Regions from separate parts of the Buttiauxella sp. WJP83 genome, predicted to be linked through region 2. Evidence: predicted binding sites of a transcription regulator. Region 2 holds the regulator's gene; the other holds the start of a gene.

Region 1 (7,668 bases), 110 kb from region 2:
AGTTTCAACGACAGGTGCTTCTTCAGGCGCGCTGGCCTGATGTGCAGCCGTTGCAGGAGTCACGCCTTCATGGCTATCCTGAGCGTCTTTCACCAGTGGATTATGGATGGTATGGGCCTCGTCACTCCCCTTTTCAGGTTCATGCGTATACGAGCGCTTCATCGACTCAGCCGCCTGACGCAGTTCATCCATTGATGCTTTTAGTTCTGGAGTGAGATTGTCCATGCTCGCTTTTTCAACCTTCTTCAGGCTGTCTTGCAGCTCCTGGATTTTCAACTCCTGAACCAGTTCGTTTTGCACCGTTGCCGCCAGAGAGCGCAAAGCGCGCACCCAGCCGACAACCGTTTTAACAGCCACAGGCAAACGCTGTGGCCCGAGAACGATCAGACCAATGACAAAAACCAGCAGCAGCTCACTGAAACCAATATCGAACACGGTTTACACCTGCTCTTTATCGTTGCTCTTAGCTTCGTCTTTCTTCACATCGCCTGGTTGCTTATCTGCAAGCGTTTTCGCTGTGAAATCGGCATCCTGAATGGATTTATCTTTCTCTTTGTCTTTATCTTCATCATCGCTCATGGCTTTTTTAAAGCCTTTGATGGATGCGCCCAAATCAGAACCGATAGAACCCAGCTTCTTAGTACCGAAAAGCAGAACCACGATGACGGCAATGATCAACAATTGCCAAATACTGATACCACCCATAATGTTGCCTCAAATCACAGTGATGAATAGATAACGGTCTTTATTGTACCGCACGTTGTCTGTTAAAAACGATTAAAAACAGCTCAGGATGAGCGCCGCCAACCAATCAGCCAGGCAACAATGCCAGCAGCCATAAGCCCTGCAGGCAGGTATTGCCATTCTGGTTTGCTAATCAATAATAACGTGCCGCTTAACAGCAGCGTGGCACCAATGCCAAACAGATAGCGGGATTGGGCCTGACGCACCTGATTGCGTTGCAAATCACGCGTTATTTTATCAACACTCTGCTGTAATTGTTTACCCTGGCGCAAACTGTCGTACATCAGTTCTGGTAGTTCTGGCATTTTTTCTATCCAGAACGGTGCTTTTTCTTTAAAAGAGCGAATAAGCGCAGGAATACCAACCTGATCTTTGATCCAACTTTCCAGGAAAGGTTTGGCTGTTTTCCACAAATCTAGTTGTGGGTAAAGCTGTCTTCCGAGGCCTTCAACATAAAGTAGCGTTTTTTGCAGTAAAACCAACTGCGGCTGCACTTCCATATTAAAACGGCGTGCCGTGTTAAACAGATTGAGCAGCACATGGCCGAAGGAAATTTCTGCCAGTGGTTTCTCAAAGATGGGTTCGCAAACGGTACGAATGGCGAACTCAAACTCTTCTACGTTGGTATCTGGTGGCACCCAGCCTGAATCGACATGCAATTCAGCGACCTTGCGATAGTCTCGATTAAAGAAGGCGATAAAGTTTTCTGCCAGGTAACGCTTATCTTCTTTATTGAGCGAACCAACAATGCCGCAGTCGATACCGATATATTTTGGATCTTCAGGGTGTTCATAGCTGACAAAGATATTCCCCGGATGCATATCGGCATGGAAAAAGCTGTCTCGAAACACCTGTGTGAAGAAGACCTGCACGCCGCGTTCTGCCAACAGTTTCATGTTGGTGCCTTGCTCCTTGAGCATCGCAATATCAGAAACAGGAATACCGTAGATCCGCTCCATGACCATCATGTTCTCGCTGCAGTAGTCAGAGAATACTTCCGGCACGTAGAGCATCGGGCTGTCTTCAAAGTTGCGGCGCAACTGGATAGCGTTGGCGGCTTCACGCAGAAGATTAAGCTCGTCAATCAAGGTCTTTTCATATTCGCGCACCACTTCCAGCGGGCGTAAACGGCGGCCATCTGGCATCAATCGTGGCACCCATCGAGCAAGACGGTAGATGAGTTTCATATCCGCTTTGATAATCGGCAGGATATCCGGGCGAATGACTTTGATAACAACATCGCGCCCATTTTCTTTCAGGCGTGCGGTATGAACCTGGGCAATTGAGGCCGATGCAAGCGGTTGTATTTCGAAATCATCAAACCAGGTTTCGATAGGGATCCCACCCATCGATTGTTCAATTTGCTTTTTAGCTAAAGCGCCATCAAATGGCGCAACGCGGTCTTGCAACATCGCAAGCTGGTCCGCAATTTGTGGGGGGAACAGATCACGACGAGTCGAGAGCATCTGCCCAAACTTGATCCATACCGGACCCAGTTCTTGCAGTGCAAGGCGCAGCCGCTCACCAAGAGGTTTCTCTTTGTGACGATTTGGCATCCAGAACAGCATGCGTCGCCAGATGCGTAACGGCAGCGTAATACGGATCCGAGGGATCAGTTCATCCAAACCGTAGCTAAGAAAAGTGCGGATAATAAAATAGAGGCGGCGAATCTCTCCAGGCGTCATTTTTTCTCCAGTTTGTCCAGTCGCGCAATAAGTGCATCGACCTTACGGTCGACAGCTGCCGTTTCCTCAGCAAACCATGCGACTTCCAACGAGCCTGGTGCCATCTTCCACTCTTCAGTAATAGCTTCTGACAGGTATTGCTGGTTACGGGAAAATCCTTTTTTCAATAACTTACTGCCGCCACTAATAACCTTGCTGATACCTTCAGCAGCAATATCACCGATATAAGGCGCTAACAATTCAGCGGGATCGAACTCAGCAAGATCCATCAGGGCAACCCAATTCTGGACGACCTGAATATCCCCCTGAACTTCTAATTCACCGCTGCGAATAAGTGCCGTAAGCTGTTGCCGGTCACGCAATTTCGGCAGTGTGCTAAACCCAGTCAACACCCGACAATCAGCTTCACCTTCCCACTGGCCTAATACATCGATTTGTTGTTCGCTAAACACCAAAACGATAGGTGATGAGATCTCTTTGAGTTCAACACGTAACACCTTACCCACTAAGCGCTGCCGTGCCGCCTTCAAGCCTCGGTCTTGCCAGAGAAATGTATTGAGCAGATTTTCTATTCCGGCAGTCATTAGCGGTGTAAATGGCATCACGAGTTCCCAATCAGAATTTATAACCACGGTGCAGCGCAACAACGCCAGCCGTCAGATTGAAGTAGGTGGTATTTTCAAAACCGGCATCTTCCATCATCGCTTTCAACGTTTCTTGATCAGGGTGCATACGAATAGATTCAGCCAGATAACGGTAGCTTTCCGCATCTTGTGCAACGATTTCACCTATACGCGGCAGAATATGGAATGAGTACGCATCGTAGGCTTTGCTAAGAGGTTCGATAATCGGTTTAGAGAATTCCAGAACCAGCAGGCGACCGCCCGGTTTTAAAACTCGGTACATGGAACGCAGCGCTTTTTCTTTGTCGGTCACATTGCGCAAGCCGAAAGAGATGGTAATGCAATCAAAGAAGTTGTCAGGGAAAGGCAGAGCTTCGGCGTTAGCCTGAACATAACTCACGTTGCCAACAATACCGATGTTGCGCAGTTTTTCACGCCCCATTTTCAGCATTGAATCGTTGATATCCGCCAGAACCACTTCGCCTGTTTCGCCGACCAGACGGGAGAACTTAGCGGTCAAATCACCGGTGCCTCCCGCTAAATCCAGTACACGCTGACCACGGCGAACACCACTGCAATCAATGGTAAATCGCTTCCAGATACGATGGATGCCGAACGACATCAGGTCATTCATCACGTCGTATTTTGCGGCCACAGAATGGAACACATGGGCTACCATATCGGCCTTCTGTTCCTTCGCTACAGTGCGGAAGCCAAAGTGTGTTGTTTCCTGGGATTCTTCAACCATCTCGATGCCTGCTTGTCCAAAAAATGTTTGTGGAGTGTAACAGAATGAGGCTCAAAGCCCTATGCTTCAAGCCGCAGGGACTAAACCAGCGCTTAACGTTCACCAACGATACGTCGGCTTTCTAAACCATTGTCAGCGCTGTTTTCTCTATCGTTCTCTTCGTCTTCCAGTCTGGCCTGCTCGACTAAATCCGGATTAATCTCGCGTTTAACTTCAACACCCAAACAACGAAATGCCTCAGCTTGAATGAGGATATTCCCACGGCCCGATGCGAGTTTTTTCATCGCCTGCCGATAGTTATCCTGGGCTTTATCCAGGCTTTGGCCAATTGCCGACATGTCGTCAACGAAGAGACGCATTTTGTCATACAGTCGGCTGGCGCGTTCGGCAATTTGTTGCGCATTTCGGCTTTGATGCTCATAACGCCACAAATTGGCAACGGTTCGTAGCGCTACCAGCAAGGTCGTAGGGCTCACCAGCATGATGTTATTTTTGAGTGCTTCGCTGATGAGTTCAGGCTGGCGGTCAATCGCCAGTAAAAACGCGGGCTCGACGGGGATAAACATCAACACATAATCCAGAGAACGCAGCCCCGGCAATTGCTGGTAGTCTTTGCGGCCAAGCATGCGGATATGGTTACGAATGCTGGCAATGTGCTCATTGAGCGCGCTTTCGCGGGTTAGCTCATCTTCACCGTTGTAATAACGCTCATACGCCACCAGCGTCATCTTGGCATCGATGACGACATCTTTGCCTTGCGGCAAACGCACAATGACATCGGGCTGCATCCGGCTGTTATTTTCGAGCTGAATATTGACCTGAGTTTCGTATTCATAACCCTCTCGCAAACCTGATGCCTCCAGCACACGAGTCAGCACAACCTCACCCCAGGTACCCTGAGTTTTGTTATCCCCTTTCAGGGCTTTGGTGAGATTCAGTGCCTCTTGCGCCATTTGGGCATTCAGCTGTTGAAGGCTACGGATTTCATGAGTAAGCGTGTGGCGCTCGCGGGCTTCCTGACCAAAACTCTCTTGCACCTGACGACGGAAACCATCCAGTTGTTCGCGCAATGGTGAGAGTAAGCCATTTAAACTTTGCCGGTTTTGTTCTTCAACTTTGCGGCCACTTTGCTCAAAAATACGGTTGGCGAGGTTTTCAAATTGTTCGCTCAGGCGTTGCTCGCTGTTAAGCATCTGGCGATGCTTGTCGTCGGCATTAAGGCGGGTTTGTTCTAAAAGAGTGGAAAGTTCGCGGATATCCGCTTCCTGCGCACTATTGATCTCAAGCTGAGTACGCAGTTCTCGGTTGAGTTGCTCGCATTCCTCTTTCCAGTGCTGGTTTTGCTGCAACTCCTGGCGGGCGGCAGTCAGTTCGCCGTAGATTTCTCGTTGTTCTTCATACAGTGCGGATTGCCGCGTAGCCGCCCGCAAACTTGCCAGCAACCATCCAGTCAGAACACCAACCAGCGCAATACCGATACCGAATAAAATTGAAATATCCACAGTCACTCCCACAAGCCATGCCAAACCTCAGCAAAATAAAATTCTGCTGTATAAATGTCCAGATGAAAAGGGATTTCCTGCGAGGCGTTACGCAAAGCGTAAAAATTAAGCCGGCTTGCACCGGCTTATTGGGACTAGATTAAGCGACGAGCCGCTTCCACCACGATTTGCACCGCGTGGCTTTCTGTTTTTTTCATGGTTTCAGCATTCGGGATTTCTTGCTGAGTACGGTTCACAATCACGCCAGCCACCATACCGGCACGCAGGCCCTGGCTTGCGCACATGGTCAGAAGAGTCGCGGATTCCATCTCGTAGTTCATCACGCCCATCTGCTGCCACTCTTCCATGGAACCTTTATAGCGGCTCACTACGCGACCTGAGAAGGTGTCGTAACGTTCCTGGCCTGGATAGAAGGTATCAGAAGAAGCCGTCACACCAATGTGCGTGGTCGCACCGATAGATTTCGCCGCTTCAACCAGTGCAGTAGTACAGGCAAAATCAGCAACGGCTGGGAATTCCAGCGGTGCGAAGTGCAGGCTGGCACCGTCAAGACGCACAGACGCAGTGGTCACCAGAACGTCACCAACATTAATATGCGGCTGGATTGCGCCAGTCGTCCCGATACGCAGGAAAGTACGAATGCCCAGTTGCGCCAGTTCTTCTACAGCGATAGAAGTCGACGGGCCGCCGATGCCGGTCGAGCAGACAATGACTGGCTTGCCATCTAGTTCAGCACGCCAGGTAGTAAATTCACGGTGGGCAGCCAATTTTACCGGCTTGTCCATCAGTACTGCGATTTTTTCCACGCGCTCTGGATCGCCCGGGACGATGGCAAGCGTTGCCCCTTGCAGATCATTTTTAGTGAGGCCGAGGTGAAAAACATCAGACTTGGACATAACAGACTCCTGCGTTGAATAGGTTGGCTTATCTATCTAAGGAGGTACTGTACCGAACCTCTGCAAAGAATTACGTGACCGATTTCACTTTGAATGAAACAAATTACATTATTTTCAATTGAGATAGTGATCGTAATCACACGTTAAGGCGCGAATGTTCATTAACCCGCCAACTCGAAGTCTCACGGAGAAAAGCTATAGTTATCGCACTGCGCTAATTTGATAAGGAGAATGCCAATGAAAGAAGAACAACCCACAGCTAAATTACCGGGCGGAAATTTTGCTCCTGCGGCCTCCCCTCTGGCTTCAACCGTGTTACATACACCAGACGACGCAATTTTAGCGGGGGAAACTTCCATTCCTACGCAGGGCGAGAATATGCCCGCATATCACGCCAGGCCAAAAGGTGCGGAAGGTTCTTTGCCCATCGTGATTGTAGTGCAGGAAATTTTCGGCGTGCATGAGCATATTCGCGATATTTGCCGCAGATTAGCACTGGAAGGATACCTGGCCATCGCGCCAGAACTCTATTTCCGCCAGGGTGACCCAAATGATTTTGCAGATATTCAGACGCTTTTAAGTGGACTGGTCTCTAAGGTTCCCGATGCACAGGTGCTGGCTGATCTCGATCACGTCGCCAACTGGGCGGCTAGAAACGGCGGCGATGCTCATCGCCTGATGATTACCGGTTTTTGTTGGGGTGGACGAATGACCTGGTTATACGCCGCACATAATCCACAGTTGAAAGCAGCCGTTGCCTGGTATGGAAAACTGTTGGGCGAGAAATCCCTTAATTCACAACATCATCCAGTCGATATCGCCATTAATCTGAACGCGCCAGTGCTTGGACTTTACGGCGGGCTAGACACCGGGATTTCGCAGGAAAGTGTAGAAACCATGCGCCATGCTCTGCGCGCTGCGAATGCCAACGCAGAAATCATCGTCTACCCGGAAGCGGGCCACGCGTTTAACGCAGATTATCGCCCGAGCTACCATGCCGATTCAGCAAAAGATGGCTGGCAGCGCATGCTGAAGTGGTTTGAACGATATGGCACGAAGAAGTAATACATGCCGCCCTGGTTCAACCCAGGGCTTTATCCTTGATATTAATAAGTGTACTGCATCACATTCCTGAGCCTGCTTTTTTTACTCTTGTCAGCACCCAGCATCAAAAAATTTGCCGCTGGTGTATGGATTATTTATTGAGAGCAGGGGTGAGTGTGTAGTTGGGTGATGGGTGATGGGTGATGGGTGATGGGTGATGGGTGATGGGTGATGGGTGATGGGTGATATTTTTGCAGTTTTCAGTCGGTTTTCATTCCCAACGTGACCCGCCTCGAAGCATTCCATTTCAGCCACAAATCCCTTAGTTTTACTGTTGACTTACCCAGTACCAAAGCAGAGATTGTGGAAGCTTAGAAGCGCCCCAGCAAGGTACTACGCAGGATATTTTCCAGCACTACGTTGATG
Region 2 (7,668 bases):
ATGGATGATCGCACCGGTTGTCACCATTTCGGTGTACAGCAGTGTCTGGCTTGATAGCTGACGCAAAAAATAGCGGCAGTGGCGGTCAGTCCAGTCAAGCATCGGCGCTATGGAAAAACGATGTGGCTGGAAGGGAGTCTGGTTTATTTGTGAGGACATAGGCACTGGCGTTATCGGGCTACGGTTAAAAAAGGGTCGCTACTATAGCATAATCCAGCGGTCAGCACGCGTTGCCCGACCGCTGGATAAAATCAGAACGTCATACCCATCTGGACACCCGCCCCCCAGGTTTCGTCCTGGCCATACAAGCCCATGAGATCAACATGAACCAGGTCGAGCGGGGCGAACCCCACACCGCCGGTAAAGACATTACTTTCAGTGGAGCGCATATCCGCACGATAACCCGCACGCACCGCAAGCCACGGGAGCGGCGTTATTTCCGCGCCAATGCCCGCAAATTGTGAGTTATCTTCACTCTTGAAGTTTTTGGTTTCGGTGAGATCAACATCGGTCGTCAATACCAGCAAATCGCTGTGCCAGGCGATGCCGGTAGTGACCAATGGGCGAATTTGGTAGGTATCTTTAAAACCATCAATCACTTTCGTATCGATATCACGAGACACCAGATTTTGCCCACTTAACCCTATGGTCCAGGAATCACCAAAGTCTGCCGCCAACCCTGCATCGATGTTAAAACCCGTGTCGGAGTTTCGATAGCGGCTGTCAGTGAAATCATCTTTCTTGTACTGATAAACCGAGGTGCTGTAGTTATACAACCAGGTATATTGAAGCTTTGGCGTAACTCCTACCGAAACAGGCACCCCGCCAACATCAAATTTGTGCGCCACTGCAACACCGTAATCCGAGACAACAGCCGCACGGCCAAAGCCTTTTGAGGTGAAGTTTTGCAGGTCGTCAGGATTCGGGATCACGGTTCCATTAGCGATCCCATCAAGATAATCAAGATCGTGCTGAGTGATATCTGACGTAACTCTGGCGGTCCCATAAACTTTCGCCACAAACGCAAACGGCAAAACGGCATTTGGGATACTCACCGCGAGAGAACCGCCCGCTTTCGCACGAGCCTCTTCCCCTCTGACATCTCGCAATTGCCCGGCAAGGTCAGCTGCACTGCTTTGCAATTCACGATACAACGAAGGGTTACGGATCAGTTGTGGTAACGGAATTTCCGAGAAATCGAGATAATCCTCAACCATGTTACTGATGTCGTCGATATTATCCTGGAGGTTATGGGGGTCTGTCATTTGCACACCCACTGAAGGAATGATGAGTCCGACGTTATCCCCCTCCTGGCTTCTGGTGAGCAAAGCGGGGTTAATCAGTACCGCACTGCTCCACCTAGATGATGCAACGCCGGTGCCGCCCATCGCATCATTGCGTGATTCCGTCCATGTCCCTGCCGCATTAGCCGTATTTGCCGCAAAGAAAAAGGCGACGTTTGCCGCCACCAAAACTCTGGTTTTTATCATTCTCTACCCGCCCGTCTTACTTCCGATTGATGAATCGCCTCTTGCCAGAACTAAGCTGACAAAAGTGGTTAATGCCGTGAAGAAAAGACTCAAAGCGGGTGTTTTCACCCAAATAAAAACCCGCATTAATCCAACGGGTTATATTTATTTAATCCCTATACATATACTTATAGTTTACCGTTTGGTTTCCGTGAAGGATGTCCGTCATGTGGACCGAAAAATTGTGGCGGGTGATCAATCCAGCGGTCCTGCCGTTGTGCGGCATAGCTCGCGTTTAGCGGGTAATAAATTCGATTTTCAGCTTTGTTGGCTTCACCCACAATCAGCAACCTGACTTCATGTTCTGTATTGTTGATGAACGTATGACAAATGCCGGTTCCTGACGGAAAGCCAACGCTATCACCCGGCTCAAGCGGGTAAAGATGACCATTGATCCATACCTGCGGATGCCCTTCCAGAACATAAGCAAATTCTTCCTCGCTACTTTCCGCATGCGGGTAGGACGTCCGGCGACCGGGCAACAGACGCTCATGGTGGATCCCCAGGCGTGTTAGCCCGAGTTTGCGAGCCAGCGGCGCGCCAATAGAAAACAGTTCAGCGCTGTCTGGATAAGTTGAATCATCTTCACCTTCCAGGTCTTTCCAGTGGCGTATGCAATCAGGTTTATTCATAACAAACTCCGGGATAGTCATCTCAAAAGGATGCAGCCAGAATGGTGCACCACTCGGCGTTTTTTGCGCGTTGTGATAGAGTGTAGGGCTAATCTACAGGGGAATGCTGATGGACATCACGACTTCACAAAACGTGTTAGCGCAGGCTGAAAAACTATGCGAGCAGCGTAATGTGCGCCTGACGCCACAACGCCTGGAAGTGCTGCGTTTACTGACGCAACAAGCGGGTGCAATCAGCGCTTATGATTTGCTGGATTTATTGCGTGCCAGTGAACCACAAGCAAAACCTCCGACGGTGTATCGTGCTCTCGATTTTCTTCTTGAACAAGGCTTTGTGCATCGCGTTGAGTCAACCAACAGCTATGTTTTGTGCCATCTGTTTGATCAGCCAACGCACTCATCAGCGATGTTTATTTGCGACAGATGTGGAGCGGTGAAGGAACATGGTGCGCAAGACGTTGAAGATATCATGCATCAATTGGCTGCCCAGTTAGGATTTGCTCTGCATCATAATGTCATTGAGGCGCATGGTTTATGCAGCGCTTGCGCAGAAGTTGAAGCCTGCAACCATCCCGAAGCATGCGGGCATGACCACACTATTCAGTCGAAGAAAAAATCACGCTAATACGAATTTAGAAGATTAGACTGGGGAAGAATCGGTACTTCCATGTACCAGGGCAGATTTAGAGAGTTAACACATCTGAGGGATGAGATTACCAGCGGTAATCGTTACGTTTTTCCCAATCAACGACTTCTTTCTCTGCCTGTTCTTGGGCGTATCCATAGCGTTCCTGGATTTTACCGACTAGCTGATCGCGCTTCCCTTCGATGACGGTCATGTCGTCATCCGTCAGTTTGCCCCATTTTTCTTTCACTGTGCCTTTGAACTGTTTCCAGTTACCGCCGATTTCGTCTTTATTCATAATAGTCTCCTCAACGTTCGCTAAAAAACTGCTAAAAGTTAACAACGTCCGAGTGCTGCCGTTTGGCTAAAACCACTCTTATCTGCTGGACGTGATAACAATTGTAGTTAAGGATGCGGCAGTGGCGGAAAAACTAAGAATCTTTAACCATGCACGTGTTCAAACCAGGTGTTGTGACGCCAATGACGACGCCAGATCCACCCCAATGACAAACCTCGTAGTGCAAGAAACACCGCCAGCGAAAGCCATAACCCATGGTTGCCCAACCAGGGCACGGTGAACAAGGTTAATCCAAAGCCAAGAGCCGCAACGGCCATACTGTTTCGCATTTCTGCACCACGTGTTGCGCCAATAAACATGCCATCAAGCAAATAGCACCAGACGCCCACCACCGGTAAAACTATCTGCCAATGCAAATAGCGATCGGCCTGGCGCTGCAATTCAGGGATTGATGTCAGGAGCGAAACAATGTTCTCGCCAAACAGTGCATACACTATGGCAAAAGCTAACGCGACCAATCCCGCCTGGCGACAGGCTGCTCCCCACACCTCCAGCAATTGGCCTCGATTTTTCGCACCAAATGCCTGCCCCGAATGGGCTTCAACAGCGTAAGCAAACCCATCAAGCGCATAGGCGGTGAAGGTCAGCAACGTCATCAGCACCGCGTTTACCGCAACGATTTCGCTGCCTAACCGTGCGCCAAAAATCGTCACTGATGCGAAACACACCTGCAGCAACAGCGAGCGCAACATAATGTCCCGGTTAAGCGCCAGTAAACGCCGAACGTTTCCGCGCCAGGCTTTCATCAGCATCTCTACGCTGATTCCACGCAGGCCCATCACCTTTTTCACCATCAGCAACCCGATGATAAATGTCGCATATTCCGCAGTGACCGTCGCTAACGCCGCCCCCTGCACATTCATGTGCAACCCCATCACCAGCCACACATCCAGCACGATATTCAGCACGTTTCCGACGACCAGTAAGATAACCGGTGCACGCGCATACTGAACGCCTAACAGCCAACCAAGTAAGACCAGGTTAGCCAGTGAAGCCGGGGCGCTTAGCCAGCGGATCTCAAGAAAACGCTGTGCCTGCCAGAGCACATCCTGGTTACCGCCAACAATATGTAATGCCAGTGAAATGAGGGGATCGCGCAGCGCGATAATCACAACGCCTGCGCCCAGCGCCAGCAATAAAGGCTGTACCAGTGCACGAGCTAACGCCGAGGGATTATTTGCGCCAAACGCTTGAGCGGTTAAGCCCGTGGTACTCATGCGCAGGAATAGCAAAAGCATGAACAGGAAACTGGTTGCCGTAGCGCCAATAGCGACTCCGCCAAGATAGACAGGGCTGTCCAGATGACCAATGACTGCCGTATCGACCAGACCCAGCAAGGGGACGGTGATGTTGGAGAAGATCATGGGTAAGGCGAGGCGCCAGAGTACTTTGTCAGCCGTTGAGAAAAATCGCATTCCACCCTTCATACTTCAAGCCGCATCTTTGTTGGCCGCGTTCACTCACCCGAATCACTTACTCAAGTAAGCTCATCGGGACTCGTTTTCTCGCCGCCTCAATGCAACTTGAATTATTTGGGTTTTCAGTTTTAAGAAACTTTACAGCCAGTTGCCGTTGCGAATCACCCCAACCGCCAACCCTTCAATGGAGAAGTTATGTTCGCGCAGGTCAACCACAATAGGTTCAAACTCGCTATTTTCTGGAAGAAGATGAACAACGTTGCCCTGCTGTTTTAAGCGCTTAACGGTAACTTCATCATCAATACGCGCAACCACAACCTGGCCGTTACGCACATCCTGAGTTTTATGCACCGCGAGCAGATCACCGTCCATAATACCGATGTCTTTCATAGACATACCGCTGACGCGCAGCAAGAAATCGGCATTAGGTTTAAACAGCGATGGATCAACCTGGTAATGGCCTTCGATATGCTGCTGAGCCAAGAGTGGCTCACCTGCAGCAACACGCCCAACCAGCGGAATACCGGTAACTTCTTCCACCAGCAAGCGGATACCGCGCGACGCACCAGAGACAATCTCAATGACGCCTTTACGAGCCAGTGCTTTTAGGTGCTCTTCAGCGGCGTTTGGAGAACGGAACCCCAGACGTTGAGCAATCTCGGCACGAGTCGGTGGCATGCCGGTCTGGCTGATATGATCCCGAATAAGATCAAACACCTCTTGCTGCCTGGTAGTTAACGCTTTCATTCCGCCCCCTGGGTGTTTATACAGTTATGCTGTGAGTATATACAGTCAAAGGCGAATTTGGAACCACAAATTAAGCAAAAAACCAGCCACTTAACTATTCTGGAAAGATCATCGCAAATGCTGCCAAAGCAGTGTGACCCAGGTAATCACTGCGAGGATAATGGCGATTAACACAGCAGCTGATCCCATGTCCTTGGCGCGTCCTGAAAGCTCGTGATAATCCGTACCCACGCGGTCAACAAGGGATTCAATCGCACTGTTGAGGATCTCGACAATCATAACCAGCACGACAGAACCAATCAGTAGAATACGGGTGATGGGGTCGATATCTAAATAACAGGCAATGGCAATAGCGATTACGGCACAAACGCCTTCCTGACGGAACGCAGCTTCGTTGATCCAGGCTGCTTTGAGCCCTTTCCATGAATAGCCAGCGGCTTTGATGATACGGGTAAATCCGGTGACGTTACTCGCCATTTTTGGAAACCTTTTCAAATTATTTGCGTCAATACTTATCTATACCCGTCATTCTTCAAATTGCTGCCAACACGGCTACAACTTGAAGAATGACGGGTATAAAGCGCAACGCCACAGAAATCTGAGTGAGATTCTGATATTCTTGCGGCGAAATTGCATTATTAACCTGAGGCTTTACATCGTTTATGTCAGGCTGGCCAAGAATCTACTACAAATTACTTAATTTACCATTAGGCGTTCTGGTAAAAAGCAAGTCCATTCCGGCAGATCCACAAGCCGAACTGGGCTTAGATCCCACACGCCCGATAATGTACGTGCTGCCGTATAACTCTAAGGCGGACTTATTAACGCTGCGCGCACAATGTCTCGCGCATGGCTTACCCGATCCGCTTCAGCCGTTAGAGATTGATGGAGCGGTACTCCCGCGTTACGTCTTTATCCACGGCGGCCCGCGCGTATTCACGTATTACACGCCGAAAGAAGAGTCGATCAAGTTGTTCCATGATTACCTCGACTTGCACCGCAGCAATCCAAATCTGGATGTGCAGATGGTGCCGGTCTCGGTGATGTTTGGCCGCTCTCCGGGTCGCGAAAAAGGCGAAGTTAATCCGCCATTAAAGATGCTGAACGGCATCCAGAAATTTTTCGCCGTTACCTGGCTTGGTCGCGACAGTTTCGTGCGTTTTTCGCCACCCGTCTCTCTACGCCACATGGCCACCGAGCACGGTACGGATAAAAAGATCGCTCAGAAATTGGCTCGCGTTGCGCGTATGCACTTTGCTCGCCAGCGTTTAGCGACCATCGGGCCGCGTTTGCCGGTACGTCAGGATCTGTTTAATAAACTTCTGGCATCGAAAGCTATCGCTCGCGCCGTCGAAGATGAAGCACGCAGCAAGAAAATCTCCCATGAAAAAGCACAGCAAAACGCTGTGGCGCTGATGGAAGAGATTGCCGCCAACTTCTCTTATGAAGCGATTCGAGTGAGCGACCGCGTGCTCAGTCTGACGTGGAACCGCTTGTACCAGGGGATAAACGTTCATAATGCAGAACGCGTGCGCCAGTTGGCTCACGATGGTCATGAGATTGTTTATGTCCCTTGCCATCGCAGCCACATGGATTACATGCTGCTGTCCTATGTGCTTTATCACCAGGGGCTGGTTCCTCCGCACATCGCGGCGGGTATCAACCTGAACTTCTGGCCAGCGGGCCCGATTTTCCGCCGCCTCGGTGCGTTCTTTATCCGTCGTACCTTTAAAGGCAGCAAACTCTACTCCACCGTGTTCCGTGAATATCTGGGCGAGCTGTTTAGCCGTGGCTATTCCGTTGAATATTTCGTGGAAGGGGGTCGTTCTCGTACCGGGCGTTTGCTCGACCCGAAAACCGGCACCTTGTCGATGACCATTCAGGCAATGCTGCGCGGCGGTACTCGCCCTATTACATTGGTGCCGATTTACATTGGCTACGAGCATGTAATGGAAGTGGGGACTTACGCAAAAGAGTTGCGTGGTGCGACCAAAGAGAAAGAGAGTTTCATGCAGATGGTACGTGGCCTGAGTAAGCTGCGTAACCTCGGTCAGGGCTATGTGAACTTTGGCGAACCGATGCCATTGATGACATTCCTGAACCAGCGAGTTCCTGAGTGGCGCGATTCCATCGACCCAATCGAAGCGATTCGTCCTGCGTGGCTGACGCCGACGGTGAATGAAATTGCCGCCGAGTTGATGGTGCGAATTAACAATGCAGGTGCGGCGAACGCCATGAACCTGTGCTGTACAGCGTTATTAGCCTCACGTCAGCGTTCACTCACCCGTGAGCAACTCACCGAGCAGCTAAACTGTTACCTGAGCCTGTTGCGTAATGTGCCGTATTCACCGGACGCTAC

The links. Region 2 encodes LexA, which represses DNA repair genes until DNA is damaged. Its sites were predicted from a motif close to TNCTGTATGTACATACAGNA; they were not measured.
Region 1: a site for LexA is predicted at 5,347-5,366, ahead of rmuC (DNA recombination protein RmuC). Genes of this name have one in related genera too.

Annotation. Positions count from the first base shown of each region.
Region 1 covers NZ_CP110080.1:4,446,242-4,453,909, forward strand. Annotated here, with positions in the region: gene tatB (Sec-independent protein translocase protein TatB) at 1-435, opposite strand, end outside; gene tatA (Sec-independent protein translocase subunit TatA) at 439-705, opposite strand; gene ubiB (ubiquinone biosynthesis regulatory protein kinase UbiB) at 789-2,429, opposite strand; gene ubiJ (ubiquinone biosynthesis protein UbiJ) at 2,426-3,031, opposite strand; gene ubiE (bifunctional demethylmenaquinone methyltransferase/2-methoxy-6-polyprenyl-1,4-benzoquinol methylase UbiE) at 3,045-3,800, opposite strand; gene rmuC (DNA recombination protein RmuC) at 3,893-5,302, opposite strand; gene udp (uridine phosphorylase) at 5,437-6,198, opposite strand; gene OH773_RS20555 (dienelactone hydrolase family protein) at 6,436-7,263, shown strand.
Region 2 covers NZ_CP110080.1:4,339,680-4,347,347, forward strand. Annotated here, with positions in the region: gene dusA (tRNA dihydrouridine(20/20a) synthase DusA) at 1-159, opposite strand, end outside; gene OH773_RS20055 (conjugal transfer protein TraF) at 252-1,490, opposite strand; gene OH773_RS20060 (cupin domain-containing protein) at 1,658-2,161, opposite strand; gene zur (zinc uptake transcriptional repressor Zur) at 2,271-2,786, shown strand; gene OH773_RS20070 (CsbD family protein) at 2,875-3,084, opposite strand; gene dinF (MATE family efflux transporter DinF) at 3,228-4,559, opposite strand; gene lexA (transcriptional repressor LexA) at 4,701-5,309, opposite strand; gene OH773_RS20085 (diacylglycerol kinase) at 5,418-5,786, opposite strand; gene plsB (glycerol-3-phosphate 1-O-acyltransferase PlsB) at 5,972-7,668, shown strand, end outside.